DNA from 3 places in the Bacillus jepli genome. Region 3 is predicted to be linked to each of the others. Evidence: predicted binding sites of a transcription regulator. Region 3 holds the regulator's gene; each other region holds the start of a gene.
The links. Region 3 encodes CtsR, which represses protease genes until heat stress. Its sites were predicted from a motif close to ATGGTCAATAAAGGTCAAACA; they were not measured.
Positions count from the first base shown of each region.

Region 1: the regulator CtsR is predicted to act here: its motif matches at 2,857-2,877, upstream of ABC371_RS20790 (ATP-dependent Clp protease ATP-binding subunit).
Region 2: the regulator CtsR is predicted to act here: its motif matches at 1,592-1,612, upstream of clpP (ATP-dependent Clp endopeptidase proteolytic subunit ClpP).

Region 1 is NZ_JBDFMO010000001.1:4,072,041-4,077,764, reverse strand. Features, by position in the region: gene ABC371_RS20795 (DMT family transporter) at 1-581, shown strand, start outside; gene ABC371_RS20790 (ATP-dependent Clp protease ATP-binding subunit) at 625-2,760, opposite strand; gene ABC371_RS20785 (YkvI family membrane protein) at 3,023-4,066, shown strand; gene ABC371_RS20780 (helix-turn-helix domain-containing protein) at 4,094-5,724, opposite strand, start outside.
Region 2 is NZ_JBDFMO010000001.1:2,040,054-2,045,777, forward strand. Features, by position in the region: gene whiA (DNA-binding protein WhiA) at 1-505, shown strand, start outside; gene ABC371_RS10250 (HPr family phosphocarrier protein) at 642-899, shown strand; gene clpP (ATP-dependent Clp endopeptidase proteolytic subunit ClpP) at 941-1,534, opposite strand; tRNA gene ABC371_RS10260 (tRNA-Arg) at 1,818-1,889, opposite strand; gene ABC371_RS10265 (hypothetical protein) at 2,640-2,816, opposite strand; gene rpoN (RNA polymerase factor sigma-54) at 3,019-4,323, shown strand; gene ABC371_RS10275 (glutaredoxin family protein) at 4,341-4,595, shown strand; gene ABC371_RS10280 (sugar-binding transcriptional regulator) at 4,780-5,724, shown strand, end outside.
Region 3 is NZ_JBDFMO010000001.1:964,316-970,039, reverse strand. Features, by position in the region: rRNA gene ABC371_RS05010 (23S ribosomal RNA) at 1-1,156, shown strand, start outside; rRNA gene rrf (5S ribosomal RNA) at 1,212-1,327, shown strand; gene ABC371_RS05000 (hypothetical protein) at 1,690-1,944, opposite strand; gene ABC371_RS04995 (MgtC/SapB family protein) at 2,215-2,916, shown strand; gene ABC371_RS04990 (CtsR family transcriptional regulator) at 3,094-3,558, shown strand; gene mcsA (protein-arginine kinase activator protein McsA) at 3,735-4,280, shown strand; gene mcsB (protein-arginine kinase McsB) at 4,284-5,381, shown strand; gene clpC (ATP-dependent protease ATP-binding subunit ClpC) at 5,378-5,724, shown strand, end outside.

The DNA of each region.
Region 1 (5,724 bases), 3.1 Mb from region 3:
TCAAAGGTCTTATTTTTTCTAGTTTTATTTTTATTGGGATTGTTTTGATTCAGCTTCAGGAAGCAGATGGGGGCATTGGAATGGAAATGCTCTTAATTGGAATTCTTCCTGTAGTTTTGGCTGCTTTTGCATATCCATTAGGAAATCGAAAGATGATGGAGCATTGTAAAAATGACTTTGACACTTTTCAACGTGTCCTTGGCATGACACTAGCTTCGACTCCGTTTTGGTTAATTATTGCCGGTTTTGGTGCTGCGACTGCTGGGCTGCCTAGTAAAGATCAGGTGTTTCAATCGTTTATCGTCGGGATTTCCTCTGGGGTTATCGCAACCGTGCTTTTCTTTTTTGCAACAGAGCTAGTTAAGCATGATCAAAGTATGCTTGCTGCGGTTGAAGCTACCCAGTCAACCCAGATTATTTTTGTGATCTTTGGTGAGGTTCTTTTATTAAGTGCACCTCTGCCAACTATGTATTCTCTTGTTGGGCTATTGATGATTGCGGGTGGAATGGTGTTGCACAGCCTGTTCTCAAATCGTAAGACACCGATAAAAGTAAATGAATTGGAAACAAAATCAATATAAAAAATGCAGAGCTCAACGTGGCTCTGCATTTTTAATGGGTACATTATTTGATTACAATTTTATTTTCTTCGACCGTTACGTTTAAGCTTGTTTGGTCATCATTTTCCAAAAGAACATCAGTGATTTGGTCCTCAAGCTGTTCTTGGATGACACGGCGTAATGGACGTGCACCAAATGCTGGGTGGTAGCCTAGCTCAGCTAATTTTTGTTTTGCGGCATCATCAACTGTGATGGTTACATCTTGTTCTTTAAGAGTTGCTTCAAGCTCATGTAACATAAGGTCAACAATTTGTACTAAGTGTTCTTTTTCAAGCTGTTTGAATTCAATGATGGCATCAAATCTGTTCAAGAATTCTGGTTTGAAGAAGGAACCTAGTGAATCAAGAATAGATGTTTCCTTATATACATCTGTATCAGCTTTCTCAAAGCCAACCGTAATCTTCTTAGGTCCGCCACTTCCTGCGTTACTTGTCATGATAATTACAGTATCTTTGAAGCTTACAGTACGTCCTTGGCTGTCTGTTAAACGGCCATCTTCTAAAATTTGAAGGAACATATGCTGAACATCAGGATGTGCCTTTTCAATTTCATCTAAAAGGATGATGCTATAAGGGTTACGACGAACTTTTTCAGTAAGTTGTCCTGCTTCCTCATGGCCTACATATCCAGGAGGTGAACCGATGATTTTAGAGACAGAGTGTTTCTCCATGTACTCACTCATGTCAAGTCTGATCATAGCATCTTTCGAACCGAATAGTTCTTCAGCAAGTGTCTTCGTTAATTCTGTTTTACCTACACCAGTTGGTCCGACAAACAGGAAGGAACCGATTGGTCGATTTTTAGCCTTCAAACCAGCACGGCTACGACGAACTGCTTTTGCAACCTTTGTAACAGCTTCTTCTTGACCGATTACTTTTTTCGCAAGGTTGTCAGCAAGATGTTTCATTTTTTGTTGTTCATTTTCTTGAAGCTTACCAACAGGGATACCGGTTTTCTTCTCGATAATTTGTTGGATATTGGTTACATCAATCACATGCTCTTCTTTGTTTTCCGGATTACTTAATTGTTTTTCTAGCAGAATTTCTTGATGTCTTAATTTTGCTGCTAATTCGTAGTTTTCTTCCCCGGCTGCTTTTTCTTTTTCAGCAGCGATTTTTGCAAGTTCTGCTTCAATATCCTTTGGATTTGTGCCTCCAGATGCTAAATTCATTTTTGAACCAGCTTCATCAAGCAAGTCGATTGCCTTATCTGGTAAGAAGCGGTCTTGAATGTATCGATGTGATAATGTTACACAGGCACGGATCGCTTCATCTGTATATTTTACACCATGGAAATCTTCATATTTTCCTTTAATACCTTCAAGAATCTGAATCGCTTCGTCAACTGTAGGTTCATCCACTGTTACAGGTTGGAAACGACGTTCAAGTGCAGCGTCTTTTTCAATTTGTCGGTATTCTTTTAATGTTGTGGCACCAACAACTTGAAGTTCGCCACGTGCAAGAGCAGGTTTTAAAATATTACCTGCATCCATTGAACCTTCAGCAGAACCTGCGCCTACTAAAAGGTGAATTTCATCAATAAATAAGATAATATTTTTACGCTTTTGAAGCTCAGCAATGAGTTGCTTCATTCTTTCTTCGAATTGACCACGAATACCAGTGTTGGCAACGAGTGATGCGACATCTAGTAAATAAACCTGTTTATTTGAAAGCTTACTTGGCGCTTTTCCTTCAGAAATTTGTAGGGCTAATCCTTCTGCAATTGCAGTTTTACCTACCCCTGGTTCCCCAATTAGAACAGGGTTGTTTTTATTACGGCGGTTTAAGATTTCAATAACACGGTGGATTTCCTCGTCACGGCCAATCACTGGGTCAATAAGTCCAGCCTTCGCCATTTGAGTAAGGTTTCGACCAAAATGATCGAGAAGACCTCCGCCATTTCCTCCGTGTTTTGGTTGTGTTTGTTGTTGATTGATTCCCATTTGTTGACCAAAAGCATTGCCTTTAAATAGATCATCAAATGTAAAATTAGGGAAACCGTACATTCCTGAAGGTATTTTCATGTTGTTCTTCTCCTTCGCATAACACTCACTGCAAAGTTGAATTTGTCGCTTGTCATTGTTCACTTGTACGTGCAACTGAACCGTAGCTTCATTTTTATTACATGCTTGACAAATCATAAACAACTACCTCCTTGAAATTTGACTATCTTTGACCAATTTAAGATAAAAGACTGACCCACATCGTGTGGCTTAAATAAAATAGGTCGTTTGTGATGTTTGACCATCTTTGACCTTATGTCTATATTATACTTTGACTATCTTTGACTTTCAAGTAAAAAGTACTAGAAATTTTTGCCACGGTTAACGAAGGAATAGCTCGTCTTAATTTTGGAACTTGTACATATAAATCAAGTAAGACAGAAAAATGAGGTGGCTATTTGTGCGAGGAAATTGGGGGGCAGCATTTCAAATCGGTGCTGTTTATGTTGGAACAATCGTAGGAGCAGGCTTTGCAACAGGTCGGGAAATCGTTGAATTTTTTACCCAATATGGTCTATACGGTTTGATCGGAATCGGAATCAGTGGTTTCTTATTTATATGGTTAGGAACTCGAATCATGATCATCGCAAACCGAATTCAAGCTGATTCGTATAAGGAATTTAATGAATATTTGTTTGGAAAAAAAGCAGGGTTTTTTGTGAACGGATTGATGCTTCTTGTATTGATAGGGGTAACTTCGGTCATGCTTTCGGGAGCGGGTGCTGTCTTTTATGAACAATTAGGGCTGTCGTATCAGCTTGGAATTTTTGTGACGAGTGCACTTTCCATTTTTGTATTGATATATGGGGTCAAAGGGTTATTTGGTGTGAACATGTTTGTTGTACCGATCATGATTTTCTTCAGTGTTGTGTTAGCAGTAGAAGTTCTTTTTACGGATGCAACAAGTTTAATAAGTAAACCTGAATTAGAATCATCAAGCTATAATTGGATGATTTCGCCATTTTTATATGCTGCATTTAACTTAACCATGGCGATGCCAGTTTTGGTACCACTTGCTAAAGAAATAGAACATGAAAAAACATTAAGATGGGGTGGATTGATAGGAGGGGGTGCATTATGTCTGATTTTATTAACAAGCCATATATCCTTGTCGGCACTCCCAAATATTCACACCTTTGAGATTCCAATGGCTGAGGTTATGAAAAACTTCATGGCTGCTTTCTCGTGGTTGTACATCCTTGTGATTTATGGAGAAATCTTTACTTCAGTAATTGGTAATTTATTTGGGCTTGAGCGTCAATTGAAAAATGTCATCAAACTCCCGTCAATCTTAATTGTTTTCGGTGTTTTGTCCATCGCCTATTGTCTAAGCCAGTTAGGCTACGGGGCATTGATCTCTTTTTTATATCCATTGTTTGGGTATATGAGTTTGATCTTATTAATTCTGTTGGCAAGGCCAATGAAACAGCTTTCGAAGAAATAAAGAGGTTCGTAAGGGAACCTCTTTATTTTAATGAACCTCATCAGAGTATGCGAATGATTCTTTTAAGTGACAGGCTAACTGGATTTTCAGAAAGTCTTTTGGGTCATTAAAACGTAAATGAAGAATCTCCTCGATTTTTTTTAGGCGTTGATATAACGTATTAATATGAATGTGAAGATGTTGAGCTGTTTCGTTTATGGACTTATTTAATTTTATATAGGTTAACAATGTTAGTTCAAGGTCATTTTTCCTCGACCTTGCCGTATTCAAGGGCTGAAAAAAGCCATTTATGAATTCCTCTATTTCATTCGTGTCCTGATTAATAAATAACCGATTAACCCCAATACTTTCATAGGTAATGATGCCTGTTTCTTTTTTATTAATTAGATAGGCAACGGACTTCTTTGCCTCTTCATAACTTTTCCCTATGTGATAAGCTCCCTTTTTAGTTGAACCGACACCGACACATACGAATGAGTCGTTATTATTCGTCCAGTTGTGAATAATGGTCGTCAGTCTTTTTATCAAATCATCAACTGAAGTACTATCAGTTAATGAAACGAGCACCATGATTTTATTATGAAATCCATAAATGAGCCTCACCTGTAGAATATTCTTTTTAATCAATGAGATGATACTATGAATATCTGCCCCAAGCTTATATAAATCCTTATAATTCACAAGTTCGATTACTGTAACAAAAAAGGAGTGGGAAGGAATTAAATTGAATTCCTTTCTTTTTGCAATAAGAGCTTCTGGATCTCTACTTTTAATAACCTCATTAAAAAATTCATGCGTCTTCTTATAATAAATTTCTTCTAATGTATGTTTCTTTACAAGTTCAAGGGCTAGAATGGCTCCACCTTGCTCAATTACAATCCGATCAATGATCGATAGAGTAGTAGAATAGGGCAAAATAAAACAACCGAGAAAGATGGTACCATTGATAATGGGATATAAATAGTACTTTTCTTCTTTTGGCTTACGTAATTCTACGAAAACAGGATGTCTTCTCCTTTTAAATATTCTAGAAATCTCATCAACGCTAAAATCATTCTTTTGATTGACTTGATTATGGTACCAATCATTTTCTAAGTAATCATAAAAGGAAACTTTCCCATTTATCATTTTGCCTATTTCTTTTACAATTGTCTTTAACCCTTTATTTTGGAGAGAGAATTTAATAAGGGTATTGTGAACTTCGTTTCTTTTTGAAAGCTCTTGTAATTTTTCATTCACTTCTGTATAAAGGCGTGCATTTTGGATAGCAATGGCTACCTGTGATGCAAAACCTTGTAAAAGTCGTACATCACCTTCAGTAAATCTCCCTTTCTTATCAAATTGGTGTATGGTCATCACCCCGATACGCTGGTCCCCAATAGAAATCGGTACACTTACAATTGCTTGAATAATTTTTCCTTTTGATGATGAATTGATAATCTGTAAGTTTTCAGGAGAAATGGAATGATCGCTCATTTTTTTATAAATCTGTTCTGTAGAATGGTAGATTAATGGTTTCCCTTCCTTAAAAACCATCCCAGTTATAGATTCTCCAATGTTCATTCTAAGTTTTCCAATGATGGGTTCAAATCCAACACTTGTTTTCGTAATAATGATCTCTTCACTAGGCTCATAAAGTTGGAGGTACCCTGCATTTG
Region 2 (5,724 bases), 1.1 Mb from region 3:
TCTTGAGATTTTTTCATTATATAAAGATCATAATGATTCTCTTTGTGAATTAATGAACGTTTTTGATCTCAACGCCAAAACATTAGAACGTAAAAAAGGTTTTATTACGTACTTAAAAGAAGCGGAAAAAATCACAGAATTCCTCAATGTCATTGGCGCCCACCAAGCATTGCTTCGATTTGAGGACGTACGCATTGTTCGCGATATGCGAAATTCAGTGAACCGCCTTGTGAACTGTGAAACGGCAAACTTAAATAAGACAATCGGCGCTTCCATTCGTCAAGTAGAAAATATCCGCTATATTGATGAAACAGTCGGTCTTGGCATTTTACCAGATAAGTTAAGAGAAATTGCTGAGCTCCGAGTCGCCTACCAGGATGTCACTCTAAAGGAGTTAGGTGAAATGGTAACATCCGGAAAGATAAGCAAATCCGGGATTAACCACCGACTTCGAAAAATTGATGAAATTGCCGACAAGCTCCGTGCAGGCCAATCTATCAAGTGAGGGCCTTGCTCACCTGGAAAGAAATAAAGCGCTGTCATTTTGAAACCTTTTTGGTTTATTCTACGTAATAATAGAAAACTAATTAGAAAAAAACAAACAACTTAAGAATTGCACACAAATTTGAGGAGGAAGAAAAATGGTTGAAAAACATGTAGAGGTTGTATTAAGAACGGGATTACAAGCACGCCCTGCAGCAATGTTTGTCCAAGAAGCAAATAAATTTTCTGCGGACATCTTTTTAGAAAAGGATGGGAAAAAGGTAAATGCTAAAAGCATAATGGGGCTAATGAGTTTAGCGATTGGATCTGGTGCAACAATTACCCTAATCGCAGAGGGAAATGATGAAGAAGCTGCGGTTGAAGCCTTAACTGATTTTGTTCAAAAAGAAGCATAAAAAAATCCTCTCACGATATGAAGTGAGAGGATTTTTTACTCTTATTTAGTGTTATCTTGAGGGTACATAACCTTGTCGATGAGACCATACTCCATTGCTCTTTCAGCCGTCATGAAGTTGTCACGGTCTGTATCTCTTTGTAGAACCTCTAATGGTTGACCAGTACGCTCTGATAAAATTTGGTTTAGCTTTTCGCGTAAGAAAAGAATACGTTTTGCTGCGATTTCAATTTCAGTTGCTTGCCCTTGTGCGCCACCAAGTGGTTGGTGAATCATAACTTCACTATTAGGAAGCGCAAAACGCTTGCCTTTTTCACCAGCAGCAAGTAAGAAAGCACCCATAGATGCAGCCATACCGATACAAATAGTAGAAACCTTTGGCTTGATAAATTGCATCGTATCATAGATCGCCATACCAGCTGTGATTGAACCACCTGGGCTGTTGATGTATAAAGAAATATCTTTTTCAGGATCCTCAGCGGCTAAGAACAATAACTGAGACACGATTGAGTTTGCAACATTATCATCAATCGCACTTCCAAGCATGATAATACGGTCTTTTAATAAACGTGAGTAGATGTCATATGCGCGCTCTCCACGGTTTGTTTGCTCAATAACTGTAGGTATTAAATTCATTTTATTTCCTCCTTCAAACAAATTAAAAGGTTTGTTATGTATTTCCATCATACAATTAAGGTCAGTAAAGGTCAAACAATTCGCTTTACTAACTTATACTATTCTACAAACGATTATCCCATACCTCTTTATGGACGGAAAAAATCAAAATTTCATACGTAATCCATCATAACCGATTTAACGTATTTTAAACATGGAACCACAGGGACGGTTCTCTTGGTTCCGAAGAATTGATTGAAAAAGAAAAAACCTGTCTCTTTAATTAGAAACAGGTTTTCAATAGCGCCCTCGGCAGGATTCGAACCCACGATAAGAGAACCGGAATCTCTTGTGCTATCCACTACACTACGAGGGCATGTTTTAGATAAAACTGCACTCATCATTATAGGATAGAACTTATTTGAATGCAAGAACTTAATTTAGGGATGGTGTGTGCACTATATGATTGAGGCTCTTTTTTAAAAGATTGTTGCCATTAGATAAAACAAAATATTGACTTAATTAATCTGGGTGAACAATTAAGAAAATAAAAACAAGTTTTTGGAAGAAAAAGAGGAAAGCAAAGACTATGGGATAAATTTTGAAAAATCCATGGGATATAACATATATATGCTAAGGCTTTTGGATGAAAGTGAAAAAACTCTAACATAAAATCGAAATATGAAAGAACTATTGGATAAATCTTGAAAAAGCTATGGGATATAACATATATATGCTAAGACTTTTGGATGAAAGTGGAAAAAGTCCTAACATAAAACCGAAATATGAAAGAGCTATTGGATAAATTTTGAAAAAGCCATAAGATATAACGTGTATATGCTAAGACTTTTGGATGAAAGTGGAAAAGCCTCTAACATAAAACTATAATATGAAAAGACAATTGGAGAAATTTTGAAAAAGTCATGAGATATAACGTATATATGTTGATGCTTTTGGATGGAAATGGAAAAACTCCTTATATAAAACCATAATTAAGAAATGACTTTTGGATAAATGTTGAAAAGGTGATAGCAAAAAACTATTTTGAAAGCAATTTTCCCTCGTTTAATCTAGAAAAGAGTGGTATATCAGAGAACACTCCGATATACCACCTCAAATCCAACCTCTAATTATCCTTATACCCCAAAGTTCCGTCATACACGTCCGCATCAACTGGATTCACAGCCCACATCGTTTGAATCGGATCGAACTCTGAGGTAAACTCTTCTTTGTTTTTACTTTTCTTCGCTTCGTCCAGTGTTCCAGTGACTGGGCCTGTGTATATGATTTCATTCTTTTTCAACAATAATCACCTCTTTAAGGTAGATTCTTTCAAAAAATGAATAAAAATGCGTGCTAAAATTTAACTTTTTCGATACGATAGAAGTAAGATAAAATTAAAGATGTAACCTTTTAGTCAAAAAGGTAATTTAAATTGTAAATAAAAAAGTAAACGCTTCCATTACACTAGAACAACTCAAAGGAAGGGGGAACCATGAGTGAATATGCAAACTGGACTTTTTCAACAGCAATCTATAAAGCTAGTCATGACAAAGGAATTAACGCAGGCAATAACTCTTTTACAATATTCATCTTTGGATTTGACTAAATTTCTAGAAGAACAGACACTAGAGAATCCCCTCATTGATGTAAAACCATCAGATTTTGATCGACCCAAAAAAATGAAGGTCACTAAAGATACGTACACAAATCCAATCGACTATATCGGTAAAAAAGAAACAACTTTATATGAGCATTTGCTAACACAACTTTCTTATACAAAAATTAATAACACGAAAAAACGGATGGGTGAATATATCATCCAGTTACTCGACAGCAATGGATATTTGTATTTTCCTACAGAGGAAATAGCGAGGGATCTCAATACCGATACAGAAACCATTGAAAATGCGATTCGCATTGTTCAAAGCTTGGATCCGATTGGGGTAGGAGCGAGGTCTCTACAGGAATGTCTTCTCCTGCAATTGAAGGCACTTCCAAAGCGAAACAGTTTAGCGGAAACGATTATACAAGACCATTTTGAACGATTTGCCGAAAAGTCATGGAAGGAAATCGCGAAGGACCTAAATGTAAAGCTTTTTGATATACAGCAGGTGTTTGATTTTATCCAAACGCTAAAGCCAAGACCGGGAGCTGCCTTTCATGGTGGGGAAGCACATTATATTGTACCGGATTTCGATATTTTGGTAGAAGACGGTGTAGTCTCAATGAAAATGCAAGACTCATACCTGCCAAAGGTATCGTTGAACCTCCAATATTATCAGCATTTTTTAGAGGAAAAGGATAGCAAAACAAAGTCCTATCTTCAGGAAAAAGTAGATCAGTGTCAGTGGATCATGAGAAGTTTGGAGCAACGAAAAATGACCTTGCAAAATGTCATGAGTGAAATTATCAAACGCCAAATGGACTTTTTTATAAAGGGACCAGCACATTTAAAACCGCTCATTATGAGTGATGTTGCCGATGCTTTAGACATCCATGAATCAACAGTTAGCCGAGCGGTAAAGGATAAATTTGTTCAAACCCCATTTGGGATTTATGAGATGAAGTATTTCTTTAGTCGAAATATCCAGACAACGGGTGAAACTGATACGTCATCTACCCAAGTGAAAAATGTTATTAAACAGATGATTGAAGAGGAAAATAAGGAAAAGCCTTTGTCAGACCAAGAAATTGTCAGTATACTTGAGGAGAAGCATGGTATTCTTGTATCAAGACGAACAATCGCAAAATACCGTGACCAATTAAACATACCTTCTTCGACGAAACGAAAACGGTATAGCAAGTAGATTGGAAGTGTAAAAAGTTGAATCGCATTCAGGTAACGATGTATTCAAAGGAAAATTGCTCTCTTTGTAGAAAAGCGAAAAAAGTAATTGAGGAATTAAGCGAGGAGTACCTTATAGACCTTCACGAAATTGACATTTATAAAGATGACCAACTTTTGGAAAAATATCAGATCATGATTCCAGTTATCGAAATCGGTGGAAATGAAGTCGAGTATGGGATCATTCATAAAGAAACAATCCAAGAGTACTTGAATCAATTATTGAAAAACTAAGGTTTATCCCAACTGCCTAAAAAATAGGCAGTTTATTTATTGCTTTCTTTTAAAAGTATTGTTACTATAATAAATGTAACCGACGATATTAATTACTGATGTGTTTTTTTTTACTGTAAGCGGGACATAATATGTCACACCGGGACAAAAATAGTCCCTTATGGTAAAAAGGGGAAATGAAAAAATGAGTTCAATCATTGAGGTACAACAGAAATTATTACCCGATTTACTCGAGGTTATGCAAAAGCGCCATGAGATCCTCAAATACATACGACTTATGCAGCCAATTGGAAGAAGGAATCTTTCAACGAGTCTCGGTCATAGCGAACGTGTCCTCCGCGGAGAAGTTGAGTTTTTAAAAAAACAAAATCTCGTGGACTTTAGCACTGCAGGTATGAGCTTGACAAAAGAGGGCGCGGAGCTTTTAAAAGACCTTGAGGATGTTATGAAGGAAGTTTTAGGCTTAAGGGTTTTAGAATCCAAACTTAAGGAGAAGTTAAATATAAAAGATGTGATTGTCGTCCCAGGCGACAGTGACACGACTCCTTGGGTGAAAAAAGAAATGGGAAGAGCTTGCGTTTCAAGAATAAAACAAAGGCTTTTTGGAAAAAATATCGTCGCAGTTACTGGTGGTACAACACTTGCTGAGGTGGCAGAAATGATGACCCCAGATTCGAAAGGGCGAAGCATTTTATTCGTACCAGCAAGAGGTGGGTTAGGAGAACGAGTGGAAAATCAAGCAAATACAATTTGCGCGAAAATGGCTGAAAAAGCCTCGGGTGATTATCGACTCCTTCATGTACCTGATGTTGTGAGCAATGAAGCGTACCATTCATTTGTGGCAGAACCGCCGATTCGAGATGTCTTGAGTTTGATAAAGTCATCAAGTATGGTTGTTCACGGAATAGGAGACGCTATTACAATGGCAAAGCGTCGCAAGACAGATGAAGAGGATATGAAAAAAATCATTGAATCTCATGCGGTCGCAGAGGCCTTTGGCTATTATTTTGACGAAGATGGGAATGTGGTCCATCGGGTTCAAACGATTGGAATCCAGCTTAAGGATCTTCCTGCAATCCATGATGTGATTGCCGTAGCTGGTGGAGCTTCGAAGGCAATTGCCATCCAA
Region 3 (5,724 bases):
GAAAAGCCGCAGTGAATAGGCCCAGGCGACTGTTTAGCAAAAACACAGGTCTCTGCGAAGCCGCAAGGCGAAGTATAGGGGCTGACACCTGCCCGGTGCTGGAAGGTTAAGAGGAGGGGTTAGCGTAAGCGAAGCTCTGAATCGAAGCCCCAGTAAACGGCGGCCGTAACTATAACGGTCCTAAGGTAGCGAAATTCCTTGTCAGGTAAGTTCTGACCCGCACGAAAGGTGTAACGATCTGGGCACTGTCTCAACGAGAGACTCGGTGAAATTATAGTACCTGTGAAGATGCAGGTTACCCGCGACAGGACGGAAAGACCCCGTGGAGCTTTACTGCAACCTGATATTGAATTTTGGTACAGCTTGTACAGGATAGGTAGGAGCCTTGGAAGCCGGAGCGCCAGCTTCGGTGGAGGCGTCGGTGGGATACTACCCTGGCTGTATTGAAATTCTAACCCGAAGGCCTTATCGGCCTTGGAGACAGTGTCAGGTGGGCAGTTTGACTGGGGCGGTCGCCTCCTAAAGAGTAACGGAGGCGCCCAAAGGTTCCCTCAGAATGGTTGGAAATCATTCGTAGAGTGTAAAGGCACAAGGGAGCTTGACTGCGAGACCTACAAGTCGAGCAGGGACGAAAGTCGGGCTTAGTGATCCGGTGGTTCCGCATGGAAGGGCCATCGCTCAACGGATAAAAGCTACCCCGGGGATAACAGGCTTATCTCCCCCAAGAGTCCACATCGACGGGGAGGTTTGGCACCTCGATGTCGGCTCATCGCATCCTGGGGCTGTAGTCGGTCCCAAGGGTTGGGCTGTTCGCCCATTAAAGCGGTACGCGAGCTGGGTTCAGAACGTCGTGAGACAGTTCGGTCCCTATCCGTCGTGGGCGTAGGAAATTTGAGAGGAGCTGTCCTTAGTACGAGAGGACCGGGATGGACACACCGCTGGTGTACCAGTTGTCCTGCCAAGGGCATAGCTGGGTAGCTATGTGTGGAAGGGATAAGTGCTGAAAGCATCTAAGCATGAAGCCCCCCTCAAGATGAGATTTCCCATAGTGTTAAACTAGTAAGATCCCTCGAAGATGACGAGGTTGATAGGTCAGAGGTGGAAGCATGGTGACATGTGCAGCTGACTGATACTAATCGATCGAGGACTTAACCAAACTGATGAATGTAGGAGCGTTATCTAGTTTTGAAGGAATGAATCCTTCAACATAGTCTAGTGGCGATAGCGAAGAGGTCACACCCGTTCCCATACCGAACACGGAAGTTAAGCTCTTCAGCGCCGATGGTAGTTGGGACTTTGTCCCTGTGAGAGTAGGACGTCGCTAGGCACACTAAAGATCAGCCGATATGGTTGGTCTTTTTTATTTGTTTTTGTTTGGATATTAGGGGTTGAAGAACGTGGCACTTGTTTGACAGATGTTGAGTGATGAAGAGTAACGTAAATTGTAGAATCGTTCCTGTTTTGAGATTGATTTCAAGTGATTGGTAACTAAAAAGGCTTAAACGTTCCACTTTTGTAATTGTATTGAAGGAAAGGGTAACGAAAAGTGCTGATTCGTTCCTGTTTCATGATTTAGATGAAGGAATCGGTAACGCAAGCCAATACACAATCTTTTTTAGATTGTCACTTTTAATAACGGCAAAAAGTTAGGTAATGCTGATCCAGCGAACGCCAAATTTGCAAACCCCATTACCGGTATATCGCCCATTCGTAAAACGATAAATGATATACCGTAAACCCGATTAACGGTATATCACGCAACCGTAAACCGATAAATGGTATACCGCAAACCCGATTACCGGTATACCACCCACTCGCAAACCAATAAATGATAAACCGCAAGCAGCAACCGACATAATCGTTTTTATCAACCCTCCCAGAATCCCATACATAATACATATATACGAATCGACAAACCATATACCAATACAGGTCATTAGTCATTAAGATAACTCCCTATATACCAGTGTTAAATTTTACATTTCAAAAAAGATCTATATTATTAATTACATTGTTAATGATAATTAACATCTTAGGTCCTATGGCAGAAACACTATTTTAAAATAGGTATTTTTGATACTCATAAACTTTTTGAACGAATCGTATAATGATAAAACACTACCTTTTTTTATTTGAATTAAAGGGGATTTTAAATTTCCTATCGAATAAGTAATTTACAGGTCGCCTATGTCTATAGAACAGGGGGGATGTGACATGGCACAATTTTTTGCATCGTTCCAAACTCAAGAATTTTTTACGATGTCGCTTCGCATTTTTATGGCTGCGTTATTATGTGGATTAGTTGGATTGGAGAGAGAAGTACATAAACACCCTGCTGGATTTCGTACACATTTACTGGTTGGAGTTGGTTCTTGTTTAATGATGCTGATGTCTATTTTTGGGTTTCAGCCTTATTTAGAGATGAGTACGAATGTCCGTTTTGACCCGGCACGAATTCCGTCATATGTGATTAGTGGTATTGGTTTTTTGGGTGCTGGTACTATTTTGGTAAGGGATGCCACGGTTCGTGGGCTAACTACGGCAGCATCGATTTGGGTTGTTGCTGGTCTAGGGTTAATAATCGGGTTAGGGATGTATGCGCCAGCCATATTAACTACAATTGTAGTTTTATTAAGTTTAATTTTTCTAAACCGATTTGAAGAGTTCTTTTTTAAATCCAGAAAACGAAAAGTTGTTCATATCATTATTCATGAAAATATTTCCTCGTCTTCATTCATTTTAAAATTATTTAAAGATAATGGTTTTAAGGTGAAGGATTTTAATATTAAGTATTCAAAGGATAAGGTAGAAAACAATTGCCAGTACACAATTGATGTAGAAGTGGCAAGTAAAAATGAGCGTTTACGCTTATATGAAGAAATGTCTAAGCGGGAAATGGTCCAAAAAATTTTTTAATTTGGTGTTTAGAGAGGTACCAGGTTTGGAAAGTATAGGATAGTAAAGCCCTTAAATGGTAAATGATTGCCCTTTTTCTACTTTCAATTTCACATGCGAAACAGTTGAAAAATTAGTGCAGTCATTTTATATTATAATTATAGTCAAATATAGTCAAAGTCAAGGTGAGGTGTGGTCATAATGAGGAATATATCTGATATCATTGAACAATATCTAAAAAGTGTTCTTGATACAAGTGATCGAGCTATAGTTGAAATTAAAAGAAGTGAGATTGCCGATAAATTTGAATGTGTCCCATCTCAAATTAATTATGTGATAAATACAAGGTTTACGTTAGAGAGAGGCTATTTGGTGGAAAGTAAAAGAGGTGGCGGAGGCTACATTCGAATTATGAGAGTGAAAACAAATGACGACTCTCAACTGATTAAGCAACTCGTACGCCTTATCGATAAACGGATTGCTCAAACAAGTGCTGAGGACGTTATTTTGCGCTTGGTTGAGGAGGAAGTGATCTCAAAAAGAGAAGCGAAGATCATGTTAAGTGTGATTGACCGTTCTGTCTTGTTTATTGAGCTTCCACATCGGGATGAATTAAGAGCAAGAATGTTAAAGGCAATGCTTACATCCCTCATGTATAGATAAAAGGTAAAGCCTCCGGCGGATGCCACGATTTTTCAAAGGAAAGTTTTCGAGAGGAGGATCAAAGACTAAGAACGCCACTTCCTGTGGCAACGTCTTTGTGACCCACCTCGTGTGGGCCTAAAAAAATCGGGCGCAAATACGCCAAGGCGCATTTGATTAAATAGGAAGGTGTTATCATGATATGCCAAGAATGTAATCAACGCCCTGCAACATTTCATTTTACAAAGGTGATTAATGGTGAAAAAACAGAGGTTCATATTTGTGAACATTGTGCTCAAGAAAAAAGCGAGATGTTCATGTTTCCAGGCACATCTGGCTTTTCAATAGATAACTTATTAGCAGGACTTCTTCAGTTTGAGCCACTTACCGGTTCACAGCAACATGCTTTTCAAAAAAATGAAGTATTGCAATGCGAGAACTGTAAAATGACTTTTCAACAATTTGCAAAAGTAGGTCGGTTTGGCTGTTCGCAATGCTATCCAACCTTTGAAAAACAACTTACCCCAATTTTAAAACGTCTGCATAGTGGCAATACACATCATACAGGGAAAATTCCAAAACGAATCGGTGGCTCCTTCCATATTCGGAAAGAGATTGAACAACTAAAGCAAAAGATGCAGGAATATATTTCGTTAGAGGAATTCGAAAAAGCTGCAGATGTTCGTGACCACGTAAGGGATCTTGAAAAGAAACTGAGTGGTTACACAGAAGGGGAGGTTTAATCAATGTCACTTGAGCATTTTATCAATCAAGCTTTAAGTGCTTGGATGAGTCAAGAAGGTCCTGATTCAGATATTGTCTTAAGTTCACGGATTAGACTTGCTCGAAATCTGAAAAATGTACCTTTCTCAACGGTTTATTCAAATGAAGAGGCTGGGCAAATAGTCGATGTCTTTCAAAAGGGGTTTGCTGGAAAGAGTTTTCCCTCAATTGGAGGATTTGAATTATTAAAAATGACGGAGCTTCAGCCTAATGAAAAAAGGGTATTGGTTGAAAAGCATTTGATCAGTCCACATTTAGCCGAAAACTTTCAATTAGGAGCTTGTCTTTTATCCGAAAATGAAGAAATTAGCATCATGATTAATGAAGAAGACCATATACGAATACAATGTTTATTCCCAGGGTTGCAATTATCGGAAGGCTTGCAGGTTGCAAACAACCTAGATGATTGGATAGAGGAGCATGTTGATTATGCATTTGATGAAACTAGAGGCTATTTAACAAGCTGTCCAACAAATGTAGGAACTGGACTAAGGGCCTCCGTGATGATGCATCTTCCAGCTCTTATTCTTACACATCAAATGAGTCGTATCATTCCAGCAATCAATCAACTTGGTCTAGTTGTAAGAGGAATTTATGGTGAAGGTAGCGAGGCGTTAGGGAATATTTTTCAAATATCCAATCAAATCACGCTAGGTAAAACGGAAGAAGATATTGTAGAAGACTTAAAGAGTGTGGTTGCACAGTTGATTGCACAAGAGCGCTCTGCTCGAGAAGCACTTGTGAAGACTTCAAACATACAATTAGAGGACCGAGTATTTCGTTCCTATGGTGTTTTAGCTAATAGTAGGATTATTGAATCGAAAGAAGCAGCTAAGTGTTTATCAGATGTTCGATTGGGTATTGATCTTGGCTATATAAAAGAAATATCAAGAACCATTCTTAATGAACTCATGATTTTAACTCAACCTGGATTCTTGCAGGTCTATGCTGGTGGAGCATTAAGGCCAAATGAAAGGGACGTTAGAAGGGCGTCTATTATTCGAGAAAGATTAAAACTAGAAAATAATAAGACTACTGACATGGAGGGTGATGGGTTATGATGTTTGGCAGATTTACTGAGCGTGCACAAAAGGTGTTAGCGTTAGCTCAAGAGGAAGCTGTACGATTGGGACATAACAATATTGGAACTGAACATGTATTATTAGGTCTTATCCGCGAAGGTGAAGGGATTGCCGCAAAGGCCTTGCTTGCACTAGGGTTAGGACCTGAAAAAATACAAAAAGAAGTAGAAGCTCTAATTGGACGTGGTCAGGAAGGTTCACAGACCATCCATTACACACCACGTGCGAAAAAGGTAATTGAGTTATCAATGGATGAGGCTCGTAAGCTAGGCCATTCTTATGTAGGAACAGAACACATCCTACTTGGATTAATTCGCGAAGG